2 regions of the Glutamicibacter sp. NPDC087673 genome follow, and region 2 is predicted to be linked to the other one. Evidence: riboswitches for the same ligand, from Rfam matches in the RefSeq annotation. Region 2 holds a riboswitch; the other holds the start of a gene.
The links. A riboswitch is a leader RNA that binds a small molecule or an ion and turns the genes downstream of it on or off. The one in region 2 is predicted to bind S-adenosylmethionine.
Positions count from the first base shown of each region.

Region 1 (7,048 bases), on a different contig from region 2:
GAACGCAGGAAGGCTGCGGATTCTGCCTGGAGCTGCTGCTTCTTCGCCTCTGCGGCTTTGCCTTCGCCCAGATCCTTGCGGAGCGAATGCAGCTTCATTGCCGCCGAGGCAACCAGCCGCGGATCAATGCTCGGGTCGTCGAACTGCGTAGCAAGCTCCGGCAGCCACGGATCAGTCGGTTGTCCTGCCTCGTCCGTGCCGCCAAGCAGGCAGTCGGCCTGCACCAGGCGGGCGGCGGCGGTGCTGCGCGGGATATCCAGCCAGCCGGTCATCAGTCCTTTGGCATCCTTGAAATGCGTGCGCGCTGTCGTGGTGCGCCCCTTCGCGGCTTCGATTTGCTCGACGGTGGGGTGGGCCCCGAGATCGGAGATGGCCTGGAAGGATTCCTGGTCGAGCTTGTGGGCGCCGGTACGCCGCAGGGCAGCTGCCGCGTGGACCTGGGTCCGGGCGAGAGATTGGGACGTGTCTTCAGCGAGCATCGAAAAATAGGCGGCCTGGCCGGCGGTGAGGCCGCCTTGGGCCAGGACATGGGTCGCTGAAGCGGCCAACGCGTTGGCGTCGGCCAGGTCCTTCAGCGCTTGCGCGATTTCTCTGCTCATGGGTACACCATGCCCCGCAGAAATGGATCTGCAGGGCATGCGTGTACGGGCTGTGGACAAGTCTAGTTGCCGGCTTCAACCGGCAGCCAGAGCTCGCAGGTCGCGGTGCTGAAGTCCGGGGCCCGATCGAGCACGGCGACAATGGACGGCCCCACGCGCAAACGCCACGGATTGGACGGGAACCACGCGGTAGCGGTGGCGGCGTAGAGGTCCTGCAACGCCGACGGGTAGGGGCCCGAAACGCTGAAGACCGCCCACTGGCCAGCAGGAACCTGAATCGCGTCCAGGCCCTTCGGCACCTGGATGCCACCGGGTACGGCGACACCGTGCAGGTAGGTCAGCTCGCTGCCTTCGCGGTAATCGGGGTCCACCTGTGCGCTGACCTGCAGCAAACCGGCAGGTTGCGCGGAAGACAGCTCCTTGAGCCGAGCGTGCTCGGCTATCGGGATGGAGGCGATGTGGGCTTGGATGTGCGGGTTGGCACCGTTGTGAATCAGCGGTACCTGCGTGGCGTATCCAATGAGCTGGAATTCTTCTCGATCAACTATTCGTGCATCCATGGGACGATTCCCTTCGACGGTCAGGCTGAACCTGATGATTGGTTGGCTTCGAAGGGGGCCACCATTCTCGCGGACATCGGCCACGGACGCGCCATGCACCGCTCGGAAGGCCCGGCCGAATGCTTCGGCCGAACCATAGCCGTAACGGATCGCGATGCTCAGCAGGTCCTGACCGGCAAGCAGATCCGCGGCGGCCTGGGTCATGCGGCGCCGGCGGATGTACTCGGAGACCGGCATGCCGGACAGCGAGGAGAACATCCGTCGCACATGGTATTCCGTCGTACCTTCGGCGTGCACCAAGTCAGCGAGGTTGATCTCGGCGCGTAGCTGAGCCTCGATTTGCTCGATGAGCCGATTGAGAATTCCGATCATGATTCCACCCTTCCCCAACTACTATTCTTCAGGGTAGGGGCACGCCGCCCGATAATCGCGGTTCGAAGCGATCAGGCGTTTTCCAGAGTCTTTTCACATACCCGGGCGACGACCGGTTTGGACGCCGCGCGGGCCGCGGACAGGCCGCGTTCCAGATCGGCAATCAGGTCGTCGGCTTCTTCGATGCCCACCGAGAGGCGGACCAGGTTGGCCGGGATTTCCAGCGGGGTGCCGATCAGCGAAGCATGGGTCATTTCGCGCGGATAGCAGACCAGGGACTCCACCCCGCCCAGGGACACCGAGAGCTGGAAGTACTCCATGGATTGGGCGAAGGCGCGGGCGGCGGCTTCATCGGAGAGTTGCAATGAGAGGATCCCGCCAAAGCCGCGGCCGGCCGCGGACTGGGACTTGGCCAGCTCGTGGCCCGGATGGCGTTCCAGCCCCGGGTAGTAGACGCGGGTGACTTCGGGCTGGTCATCGAGCCAGCGGGCCAGGGTGGAGGCGGTAGCCCCGTGGCGTTCCATGCGCAGGCCCAGGGTTTTCAGCCCGCGGGCGGCCAGGTAGGAATCCTGCGGACCGGAGACCGCGCCCCCGGCGAACTGCTGGTAGCCCACCGCTTCGGCCAGGCTCTGCCCGCGGTGCAGGTGGTCGGCCACGATGACGGCCCCGCCGAGCACGTCGGAGTGCCCGCCGATGTACTTGGTGGTGGAATGGACCACCGCGTGGGCGCCGAAATCCAGCGGCCGCTGCAGGTACGGGGTGGCGAAGGTGTTGTCCACCACCAGCAGGGCGCCGTGCTCGCGGGCGATGGCAGCCCAGCCGGCCAGATCGGCGATGCCCAGCAGCGGGTTGGACGGGGTTTCCACCCAGAGCAGCGCGGTGTTCGGGCGCACCGCCGCGCGCACCGCGTCCAGGTTGGTGATGTCTACCGCTGACGAGGTGATCCCCCATTTGCGGTGCAGCTTGGAGATCAGCCGGTTGGTGCCGCCGTAGCCGTCGGCGCCCAGGATGATGTGGTCGCCTGGCGCCAGCACCGCGCGCAGCAGTGCGTCTTCGGCGGCGATGCCCGAAGCGAAGGAGAAGCCGGCGGTGCCGCCTTCCAGCGCGGTGAGCTGGGATTCGAACCCGTTGCGGGTCGGGTTGGAGCCGCGCGAGTACTCGTGCCCGGCACGCAGCACGTTGATGCCGTCCTGGATGAAGGTGCTGGTCTGGTAGATCGGCGGGATCACCGCACCGGTGTGCGGATCCTTGTGCTGGCCGGCGTGCACGGCGAGGGTGTTGAAGCCGCTCATGCGAAACTCGCTTCCTTGGTGTCGGCGGTGGCCTGGGTTGCGGCCAATGCAAGATCCAGCGATTGGGTGATATCTGCTAGCAGGTCGGCGGGGTCTTCCAATCCCACCGACAGGCGCAGGGTGGAGGTGTTCAGGCCCGCGGCGGCCAGCTGCTGCTCCGAGAGCCGGCAGTGCGTCATGGTGGCTGGGTGGGAGACCATGGTGCGGGTGTCCCCCACATTCGCGGCCAGGGAAATCAGCTTGAGCCCGTCGATTACCGGGGAAACCAGCGATGGGTGGGCCAGCTCGATGGCCAGCACGCAGCCGGTGCCCTTGGGCGTGAGCGTCTGGGCCAGCTGGTGGCTGGGGTGGCCGGGCAGGGACGGGTGGTGGATGGCCGCGATGCCAGGGTGGGAAGCCAGAGTGCCGATCAGCGTGGTGACGCTGCGCTGCACGTGGGCGGCGCGCACCGGCAGGGTCTCGATGCCGGCCAGGATGCCCTGGGCGCTGGCCGGGGCCAGGGTCGGGCCCAAGTCGTGCAGGAACTTGGAACGCACCAGCATCGCGTAGGCGGCCGGCCCGTGGCGCTCAAGCAGCGAGGTGTTGTTCAGCCGCACCCGCGGGGCGGCGATCTGCGGCCAGCGGGCGGCATCGGAGAAGTCGAATTTCCCCGAGTCCACCACGACGCCACCGAGCACCGAGCCGTGTCCGGCCAGGCCCTTGGTGGCCGAGTGCACCACGATGTCGGCACCCAAATCCAGCGGACGCACATTCAGCGGGGTGGCCAGGGTGTTATCCACGACCACCGGGATGTTGTAATCGTGGGCGATGGCCGCGATGGCGGGCAGATCGGCCACGGTGCACAGCGGGTTGGAGACGGACTCCAGGAAGAACGCCCGGGTGTCCGACTCAATGGCAGCGGCCCAGGCGGACGGATCGGCCTGGTCGACAAAGCTGATGCGGATGCCGAAGTCCGCGAAGGTGTCGGTGAACAGGTCCACGGTACCGCCGTAGAGCGAGGAGGAGGCCACGATGTGCTTGGGTCCCTGGGTCAGGGCGAGCAGGGACAGGGCCACGGCGGCCTGCCCGGTGGCGGTGGCTACCGCGTGGGCTCCGCCTTCCAGGGCGGCCACGCGCTGTTCCAGGATGGACACGGTCGGGTTGCCGGTGCGCGAGTAGGTGAATCCGGCCTGGCGCAAGGCGAATTTCTCGACCGCTTCGGCATGCGATGCGAATTGGTAGGCCGCGGAATTGTGCAGTGGCGGCAGCATCGGGCGGAACTCTCCGCTCGGGCGGTACCCTGCGTGGACCGCGTCGGTTTCCTGGCTCATGGCTCCTCCTCGATTCTCTGCGAGGGAGTGCACCGATTGGCATCGTGCGGCGGCACGATGCTACGCAATAACGCGTTCGGAACTGCTCCATCGTTCCTGGCGGTAGCACCTTTCGGATTCCCGATGGTTGCTGCGGCGTCTCCGAGCCAGATCTCTCGGCCGCTCTTGATGGGTTGTTCTTCCATGGTTGGCTATCCGCCGCAAACGGTGCAAGCGGTATCCGGCGCCCGGCTTCATACAAGGCCGCTGCGCTTCATATGTCGTCGCCTTGTCATGATGACGCGGGGGCCTGAACCCTTTTGTGAAGCGAGCTTTTGAGCGGAATCGGCGTGATGTAGAGGTTTTTCTGGAAGTTTGTGACGATGCGCCGGTGCTCCATGACCGGCGGTTACGCTGCTGGCGGTTCAGCCGAGCACTTCTACCCCGAAGCTGGCGACCACGGTGCGCACTTCTTGCAGGTAGCGCTGGGCCTGGTCGGTGAGCGGGATGGCGGCGTGGTCGATCCAGCCGATTTCGATGCGCTCCTCGATGGCCAGCGGGATGGCGACGATGGAGGGATCCAGCTCGTCGCTGATGATGCCGGTGGAGATCGTGTACCCGCCCAAGCCGATCATGAGGTTGAAGATGGTGGCGCGGTCCGAGACCTGGATTTCGCGTTGGCTGGAGCGCGTGGAGAGCACCTCCTCGGCGAAGTAGAAGGAATTATTCGCGCCCTGGTCGAAGGTCAGCCGGGGCAGGTCTTCGAGGTCTTCGAGCGTGACCTGTTCACGAGTGGCCAGCGGGTTGCTGCGCGAGATGAAGATATGCGGATCGGCCAGGAACAGCGGGTGGAAGACCAGCCGGGATTCGCGCAGCAGCTTGTCGATGACCTTCCGGTTGAAGTCACTGCGGTACAGGATCCCGATGTCGCTGCGCAGCGTGCGCACGTCCTCGATGATCTGTTCGGTGCGGGTCTCGCGCAGCGAAAACTGGTACTCGTCGGCCCCGCTGGCCTGCACCATCCGCACGAAGGCATCCACCGAAAAGGAGTAGTGCTGGGTGGAGACGCCCAGCAGCCGCCGGGCCGAGGGGCGGCCGAGATATCGATGCTCAAGAAGCTCCACCTGCTCGAGCACCTGCCGGGCGTAGCCGAGGAATTCTGCGCCTTCGGCGGTGAGCGTTACTCCCCTGGCCGAACGCATCAGCAAGGTGCGCCCCACCCGTGATTCAAGCTCTTTCATCGCTGAGGACATGCTGGGCTGCGCGACGTAAATGAGGTCGGCGGCAGCCGAGATCGACCCCTCCGAGGCGACCGCCACGAAATAGCGAAGTTGCTGCAGCGTCAAGCCATTTGTTCCCTGAACCATAGCCAGAGTCTATATGAATCCATAGTTATATCGAGTTACCCGATATCAAGAATCACCCTGCATGATTGACGCATCGACTTCCCCTCGGCCCACTACGGCCCCCAAAGAAACAGATTGGCCATCATGGCAGACGCGTTGACCTTCAGCATTAGCACCACCAGATTCGACGAGAATTACACCCCTTCAGCAAATTCGCGCACCACCACGAACTTCGCCAATTTGGCACGCGGAGAACGCCGCGCAGAGAACCTGAACAATGCTTTAACAATGATCAACCGCCGCTTCAATTCCTTGGCTCACTGGGACAATCCCCAGGGTGACCGCTATGCGCTGGAATTGGAAATCATTTCTGCCAACGTGCATTTCACTGCCGATAATAACGACCAGAAATTTCCCCTTTTAGAAGTCCTTGAAACCACGATCGTGGATAACCTCCTAGGCACTCGAACCCAGGGAATAGTCGGCAATAATTTTTCGTCGTACGTCCGCGACTATGATTTCAGTGTGGTGCTTCCTGCGCAGAGTCGTGGCGCCGGCACCCCAGTTCTTCCCGAAGATTTTGGCGATCTCCACGGGCAACTTTTCCAGCACTTCCTTAAGTCGCAAGCCTATGGTCAGCGTTTTGAGCAGCTACCGGTGATCTGCATCAGCGTCTCTACCTCCAAGACCTATTTCCGCACGGGCAACAGCCATCCGGTGCTCGGTTTGGAGTACCAGCAGGATGAAAATTCATTAACCGACGCGTACTTCGGAAAAATGGGTTTGAGCGTGCGCTACTTCATGCCGCCGGGTGCCGTGGCTCCGCTGGCGTTCTACTTCCGCGGTGACCTGCTCAACGATTACACCAATCTGCAGTTGATCAGCCTGATCAGCACCATGGAGACCTTCCAGAAGATCTACCGTCCGGAAATCTACAACGCCAACTCGGCAGCGCCTGCTGTGTATCACCCGAGCCTTGGAGCCGAAGATTTCTCCCCCACCCGCGTTTTTTATGACCGCGAAGAACGAACCCAGCTAGGCAAGATCCAAGGGAAATTCACCGAAGAGCATTTCATTATTCCGAATCGCGAACTGCTCGAATCCTGGGCTGCCAACTGTGCAGTCCCCACCGCCTAATCAATTATCTTAGGAATCCGAAGGACCAATTATGACCAATTCCCTGCTTCCAACCTCTATCGTTGGCTCCCTGCCCAAGCCTTCATGGCTTTCTGAAACCGAGACCCTGTGGTCTCCGTGGAAGCTGGAAGGAACGGCGCTGGCCGAGGGCAAGCAGGACGCGATGCGTGCCGCGGTGCTGGAGCAGACCCGCCGCGGCATCGACATCATTTCCGACGGGGAGCAAACTCGCCAGCACTTCGTGACCACCTTCATTGAGCACCTGTCAGGGGTTGACTTCGAGAACAAGCAGACCGTGTTGATCCGCGACCGCTACGAGGCCAACGTGCCCAGCGTTGTCGGCGCGGTGGAACGCAAAGCCCCGGTCTTCGTAGAAGATGCAAAGTTCCTGCGCACACTGACCGACCGACAGATCAAGTGGACACTGCCCGGTCCGATGACCATGGTGGACAC
Region 1 is NZ_JBIUWB010000004.1:1,747-8,794, reverse strand. Features, by position in the region: gene ACIOTL_RS10265 (DUF222 domain-containing protein) at 1-599, opposite strand, end outside; gene ACIOTL_RS10260 (GyrI-like domain-containing protein) at 662-1,531, opposite strand; gene ACIOTL_RS10255 (cystathionine gamma-synthase) at 1,603-2,823, opposite strand; gene ACIOTL_RS10250 (O-acetylhomoserine aminocarboxypropyltransferase/cysteine synthase family protein) at 2,820-4,133, opposite strand; SAM riboswitch class I at 4,218-4,308, opposite strand; gene ACIOTL_RS10245 (LysR family transcriptional regulator) at 4,538-5,479, opposite strand; gene ACIOTL_RS10240 (DUF1852 domain-containing protein) at 5,603-6,595, shown strand; gene ACIOTL_RS10235 (methionine synthase) at 6,627-7,048, shown strand, end outside.
Region 1: linked by a shared signal. The riboswitch ahead of ACIOTL_RS10250 (O-acetylhomoserine aminocarboxypropyltransferase/cysteine synthase family protein) and the one ahead of ACIOTL_RS13760 (ABC transporter ATP-binding protein) in region 2 are both predicted to bind S-adenosylmethionine.

Region 2 (7,048 bases):
TGGGACTCGTCCGGGTTGGCGAACAGGAGGTTGTAGCTGGCGGCCGCCTGCGTCAGGTACCCGCCGGTGGTGTGAACCAAGCCCTTCGGCTGGCCGGTGGTTCCCGAGGTGTACATGATGAACAGCGGTGTTTCCGCATCGAATGCCTGCGCGTGGTGCTCGGTGGACTGGGTATCAACCACCTCATGCCACCAGATGTCGCGGCCCTCGGTCCACAGGATTTCGTCGCCGGTGCGGCGGATAACCAGGACCTTTTCGATTTCGTTCTCGCCGGCAACGGCCGCATCGGCGTTGCCTTTGACCGGAACCGAAGTGCCGCGGCGGAACTGGCCGTCGGTGGTGACCAGGACCTTTGCCTTGGTGTCCTCCACGCGGAACCTCAGCGCCTCGGCGGAGAACCCGCCGAAGACCAGCGAATGGATGGCGCCGATGCGGGCGCAAGCCAAGGTGATGACAATTGTTTCAATGAGCACCGGCAGGTAAATGAGCACGCGGTCGCCCTTCACCACACCCAGGGATTCCAAGGCGTTGGCTGCCTGGGAGACCCGCTCCTGCAAATTCTTGTAGGTGACGGCTACCCGGTCACCGGGCTCGCCTTCGAAATACAGTGCGACCTTCTGGCCGCGTCCCGCAGCTACATGGCGGTCGGCGCAGTTCACTGCGGCGTTCAGCTTGCCGCCGAGGTACCAAGAAATTTCCGGTCCGCGCTTGGCATCCGGATCGGCCGGAATGATGCGGCTGGTGGTGTGCCACGGGGTGTCCCAATCCAAGAGGTTCGCCGCTTCGTCCCAGAATTCCTGGCGTGCTGCCTCTGAAACTTGAGTTGAGGTTGTTGCCAATTCGGTGGTCATCGCAAACTTTCTTTGGTGAGGGGTAGTTTTGTCAGCGGGTACTAGCTGGTCCAGTTTCAGGTCCAGCGCTTGATAGCCCAACGTTCTGCTATCGACAGCAGGGCATCGGTGATCTTTCCAAAGACGGCCAGCAGCACGATGGTCATGATTAGGCGGTCCAATCGGCCGTTGTTCTGCGAGTCGGTGAGCAAGAAGCCAAGGCCCATTGACGCGCCGAGGAGTTCGGCTGCGACCAGGAAGAGCCAAGCTTGGGCTAGTGCCAAACGCAGTCCGGAGAAGATCGAAGGGACCACTGCGGGCAGCTGGACGGTGCGCAGCAGCTTCAGTCCCTTCAACCCGAAGGCGCGGGCTGCTTCGACCAGGTGGGCATCGACATGGCGCAACGCCAAGGCGACGGTGGTAAAGACCGGGAAGAAGGCACCAATGATCACGAGTGTGACCTTGGAATCTTCACCCATTTTCATCCAGAGCACCAGCAGCGGAACCCAAGCCAAGGAAGGGACTGCACGCAGGGCGCTGATGCTCAGTCCCAGAAATGCATCTGCCAATTTGGACAGCCCGACAAGCGCACCCAGCGCCAAGCCCAGCAATGATCCGAAGGCGAAACCGAGAAGAACACGCTGAGTGGAGATGCCGATGTGCTTTCCGAGTTCGCCATCCTGGAAGAGCTCAATGGCAGCAGAAACCACTGAACCCGGAGTTGGCAGTGTCCACGGAGCAACGATTCCGGTAACGGTGACAAATTGCCACACAGCCAGGGTGGTCAGCGGCAAGACCAGCGCAAGCAGCCATTTCGGGGCACGCAGGATCGTTGCGGCCATGCTGGCCTTCTGCTTGGCAGGTGTTTGGCTTCCGCGGGTTCCAGCCACGTTAGTGGGACTCATGGCTGGTTACTCTCCGGAGATCTTTGTTGCGTCTGCCTTGACGGCAAACTGGTCATCGATGAGGGTTTCCAGAGCTTCATCAACGGATTCCTGCTCCGAGACATCGCCGCTAGCGACCAGCGTGGGAGCAATCTTGCTCAGGACTCCAGTGAATTTGGCGTCGGGAACTGCCGGAACGTCCAGATTGGAGCGTTCCTCAATGACGGTGGCAGCAACTCCTGGTTCGAGCCCTGCTACGTCGGCCAGGATTTCTGCGGTTTCCTCGGGATGGTCAGCTGCCCAGCCACGAGCCTTTTCGTAGGCATCGACAACGAGCTGGGCGAGTTCGGGGCTCTGCTCAATGAAGTCTTCGCGAGCGTTCAGCGCACCGTAGGTGTTGAAATCCAAGTTCCGGTAAACCAGTTGCGCGCCGTCTTTTTCGGCAGCGGCCATGATCGGATCCAAACCGCTCCAGGCATCAACCGAGCCGTTGGCCAGGGCGGTACGTCCATCGGCATGCTGGAGGTTCTGCAGCTTGATGTCAGCTTCACTCAAGCCCGCGGATTCCAGCGCCTGCAGCAGGAAGAAGTATGGGTCGGTGCCCTTTGTAGCGGCCACGGTCTTGCCAGCGAGATCTTCAACGGACTCGATTTTCGAGTCCTTATCCACTACCAGGGCCGCCCATTCCGGCTGCGAATACAGTGCGATGGTCTTGATGGGTGCACCGTTCGAACGGTTCAGGAGCGCAGCGGAACCGGCTGTGGAACCAACATCGATTGCGTCGGCGCGAAGAGCTTCATTGGCCTTGTTGGAACCAGCGGACTGGATCCATTCGACATTTACGCCCTGCTCCTTGGCGGCTGCTTCCAACCATCCCTTTTCCTTGAGCACCAGGCTCAGCGGGTTGTATGTGGCAAAGTCGATGGACAGGGTCTGGCCATCCGAGGAGGCTGTAGCGTTTTCGCCAGCACAGCCGGTCAGGGCAATTGCGCCAACGAGCAAGGCGGCGGCGGACAATGCAGTGCGGCGGGTGAGACGGTTCAAAAGCATGGAGAATCCTAGAATTGTGCGTGCAAGCGGTGTAGGTGAAAGGCAAAGAGGCCGCCGAATGGTTCGGACCCCACGGCGTGCCCGGGACTAATGGTTGGTTGGGTCGACGCCGAGCAGGCGCAATAGGTGCAGACGATCTGCAACGAACTTTTCATCGGTATGCCGGCGTGGATGCCCAGCTGAGATGGACAGATCTTCGATGACGCCCGCTGCACTATGCTCAGCGCCTCGCCCCAGAACAATCACGCGGTCAGCCAAAGTCAACGCCTCGTCCACATCATGGGTCACCATGAGAACGGTGGTGGGGAACGATGCGTGAATCGAGAGCAGCAGATCCTGCATCTTCAAGCGTGTCAGCGCATCGAGGGCGCCGAAGGGTTCATCAAGAAGCAATACACCCGGGCGCCGAGCCAGCGCGCGAGCCAGCGAAACCCGCTGCGCCATGCCTCCGGAGATCTCTCGTGGGCGCAAGCTGGCTGCATGGCTCAGACCGGTCAGCTCGATCAACTCATCGATCAGCGAGTTGCCGGCGCGCTTATCGGTTTCCGGTGCCAGGCCCAGTGCAATGTTCTGGCGAACCGAGCGCCATGGCAGCAGCCGGGGCTCCTGGAAGGCAACGGCGCATAACTCGTTGATGCCGGTGACCTCGCGGGTGCCGGTGCGGATGGTGCCGGTGGTGGGTTGGTCCAAGCCCGATACTGAACGCAGCAGCGTGGATTTTCCGCAACCGCTGGCTCCAAGAATGGCCACGACTTGACCTGCTGGAATTTGCAGGTTGATATCGGCCAGGACCGTGAGGCTTTCCATCTTGGTGGTGAAGGTCCGCGACACGTTGCTGAACTGCACACCCAGGGCGCTTGAAGCTGAGACAACGGGAGCTGCCTCGGGCGCTGCAAAGGAAAGAGTCATGTTCATCTCCATCGGTCCTGGCGGTAGCACCGGCCTGCAGAGCAAAACTCCAAAGGTGGTTGCTGCGGCGTCAACGAGCCAGATCTCTCGGCCGCTCGGGATGGTTACGTGTCCATTACAACGAGTCGAACGATTTGAACGCAAATCTCGCGTAATATGAAAAAATCTTCGACAACTACGTCACATTGCCCAGAAATTTCGTTATTTATTTTATTGCAGGCCGGTTTGCTCGACATTAAGCAAAACTTTGCAACTCATCTTCGGCAGGACACGGATTAGGCTGTGAAATTTGAAGATGGGCACTTCCGGCACTGGGACGAAATGTGACTTCGCGGGTTGGAATCACCGGTTTATTACCGTTACAAATGAATTACGACCCATCCAGAGCGGCTGAGAGATCTGGCTCCACGACGCCGCAGCAACCACCCCAATAGCGGGACGGTGCTACCGCCAGGACCGATGGAAAGAATTGAGAACCCTGATGCCTATTGGTGAATCGCACAATGCCCTCGGACTGGACTTCAACCAGCTCAGTGACCCTTCGCAGGCCACCGCAATGGACCTGGACAAGTTTGAAGAACAGTTGCCGACTAGGCAATTGCTGAAAATCACCCCCGGACCAAGTGCGGATGAGCAATACGACCGGCTGGCCGAAATCTTCCGTCCCGTTTTTGCGCAGATCGCCGCAACCGCCAAGGACCGCGACTTGAACCGCGTGCTTCCTTTCGAGCAGGTAGGCCTGCTGAACCGCGAGCGCTTCGGTGCGCTGCGCCTTTCCGTTGCCGACGGGGGCTACGGCGCACGGCTGGTGGATGTCTTCCGCCTGCTCATCGAGCTGTCCGAGGCGGACTCCCACGTTGGCCAGCTGTGGCGTGCGCATATCGCATTCGTCGAGAACGTCTTGGCGATGGAGGACGAAGAGCTGCGCAAGAAGTGGGTCGCTCGCATCGCTGCCGGGCAGATTATCGGCAACGCCTACACCGAACGCGGTGGCAACGCCCTGGGCACCTTGAACACCAAGGCCAGCACCGTGGACGGGCGCTGGGTGATCGACGGTGAAAAGTACTACTGCACCGGCACCATTTTTGCCGACTGGACCACCGTTGCCGTGGCCCACCCGGAGCTCGCCGGCCGCCAGATCGCCGTGGTCTCCACCCAGCGCAGCGGCGTCAAGATCCTCGACGACTGGGATGGGTTCGGCCAGGGCCTCACCGGAACCGGCACCACCGAATTCCACCAGGTCCCGGTGGATTGCTTCATGCCGCAGCAGACCAATGACTCCGAAGCGGCGATCTTCCAGCTGGTCCTCATGGCCGTGCAGGCGGGCATCGCCCGCGCCGCATTGAACGACCTGCGTCACGCGGTGCAGGCGCGCACCCGCATCTTCACCACTGGAACCGGGGTGCCGGTATACCAGGAACCCCAGGTCCTCCAGCTGGTGGGCGAAGTTTCCGCGGAGTCCTTCGCTGCCGACTCCGTGGTGATCGGCGCAGTCCTTGAAGTTGAAGCCGCCCTGGGCGATCCGGGACTGAACGACGAGGAACGCTACGCCGTATGCGAGCTGGCCGCCAACCGCGCGCAAACCGTGGTGCAGCCACTGGCCATCGGCGTGACCAGCAAGCTCTTCGACGCACTGGGAGCCTCTTCCACCAGAAGCGGCTGCAACCTGGACCGGCACTGGCGCAATGCGCGCACCATCGCCACCCATAACCCAGCGATCTACAAGGCGCGCATCGTCGGGGACTACGAGATCAACGGGGTCCAGCCGCAGCGGCTGTCCGTCACCGGCGAAGATTCGACCCAGCGGGCCTGAGGGCCTGCGACGCACACCAGCAACTTTCCACGATTACCAACCTATGGGGGCAAAGCCATGAGCGAGAACAAGCGCGAGATCCTATTCAACGCATTCGACATGAACTGCGTGGTGCACCAGTCGCCGGGCCTGTGGCGCCATCCGCAGGACAAGGCCTCGACCTACAACACCCTGGGCTACTGGACCCACCTGGCCAAGGTGCTGGAAAAGGGGAAGTTCGACGGGCTGTTCCTTGCCGACGTGCTGGGCACCTACGACGTGTACAAGGGCACCAACGTGACCCCGCTGGGCTCCGGCGCGCAGGCGCCGGTCAACGACCCGATGATGCTGGTTTCCGCCATGGCCGCCGTGACCGAGAACCTCGGCTTCGGCGTCACCGCGGGCACCGCCTATGAGCACCCGTACGCTTTCGCCCGCCGCTTGGCCACCCTGGACCACCTGACCAACGGCCGCGTGGGTTGGAATGTCGTCACCGGCTACCTTCCCTCGGCCGCCCGCAATATGGGCCAGGAAGACCAGATGGAGCACGACGAGCGCTACAACCACGCCGATGAGTACCTCGAGGTGGTCTACAAGCTGCTCGAGGGCTCGTGGGAAGACGACGCGGTGCAGAACAACAAGGAAACCGGTGTCTACACCGACCCGGCCAAGGTGCACCCGATCGAGCACGAGGGCAAGTACTTCAAGGTCCCGGGCATCGCCATCACCGAGCCGTCCACCCAGCGCACCCCGGTGATCTACCAGGCCGGCGCCTCCAAGCGCGGCACCGAATTCGCCGCGTCGAACGCCGAAGCGATCTTCGTGAATTGCCCTACCCGCGACCTGCTCAAGGAAGCGGTCAGCAAGATCCGCGACGCTGCCGAGGCCGCTGGGCGTGGCCGTTACGACATCAAGGTCTTCGCCATGCAGACCATCATTACCGCGGAAACCTCGGAACTTGCCCAGGCGAAGTTCGAGGATTACAGCTCCTACGTGGATATCGAGGGGTCGCTTGCACTGCTTTCGGGGTGGACCGGCATCGACATGTCCGTCTACGGACCAGACGATGTCATCGGCGACGACGTGAAGTCCAACGCCATCCAGTCCTCGGTGGAGACCTTCAAGAAGGCCAGCGGCGATACCGGAAAGCCATGGACCATCCGCCAGCTGGCCGAATGGATCGGCGTGGGCGGATTCGGCCCGGTCTCCGTCGGTTCGGGTGCCGAGGTAGCCGAGAAGCTCATCGACTGGGTGGACTACACCGATGTTGATGGCTTCAACCTCGCCTATGCTGTCACTCCAGGCACCTTCGAGGACGTTGTCGAATACGTGGTTCCCGAGCTGCAGGCGCGCGGGGTCTACAAGACCGAATACGCCGAGGGCTCGCTGCGCCACAAGCTGTTCGGCGAGGGGGACCGCGTGAAGGACACCCACCGCGCAGCCCAGTACAAGATCGCCAACCGGATGGCCGCGCAGGCCTGATATGTGCCCGTAATTGTCAAGTAGGCATGGGTTAGCACCCGCTTGGCTGGATTGCCGAGCGGGTGCTTTTCACCTCCCTGATCGACCCGGTGGTGCGGCGT
Region 2 is NZ_JBIUWB010000005.1:281,495-288,542, reverse strand. Features, by position in the region: gene acs (acetate--CoA ligase) at 1-851, opposite strand, end outside; gene ACIOTL_RS13770 (ABC transporter permease) at 908-1,672, opposite strand; gene ACIOTL_RS13765 (aliphatic sulfonate ABC transporter substrate-binding protein) at 1,742-2,764, opposite strand; gene ACIOTL_RS13760 (ABC transporter ATP-binding protein) at 2,852-3,673, opposite strand; SAM riboswitch class I at 3,679-3,780, opposite strand; SAM riboswitch class I at 4,048-4,139, shown strand; gene ACIOTL_RS13755 (acyl-CoA dehydrogenase) at 4,155-5,486, shown strand; gene ACIOTL_RS13750 (LLM class flavin-dependent oxidoreductase) at 5,544-6,947, shown strand.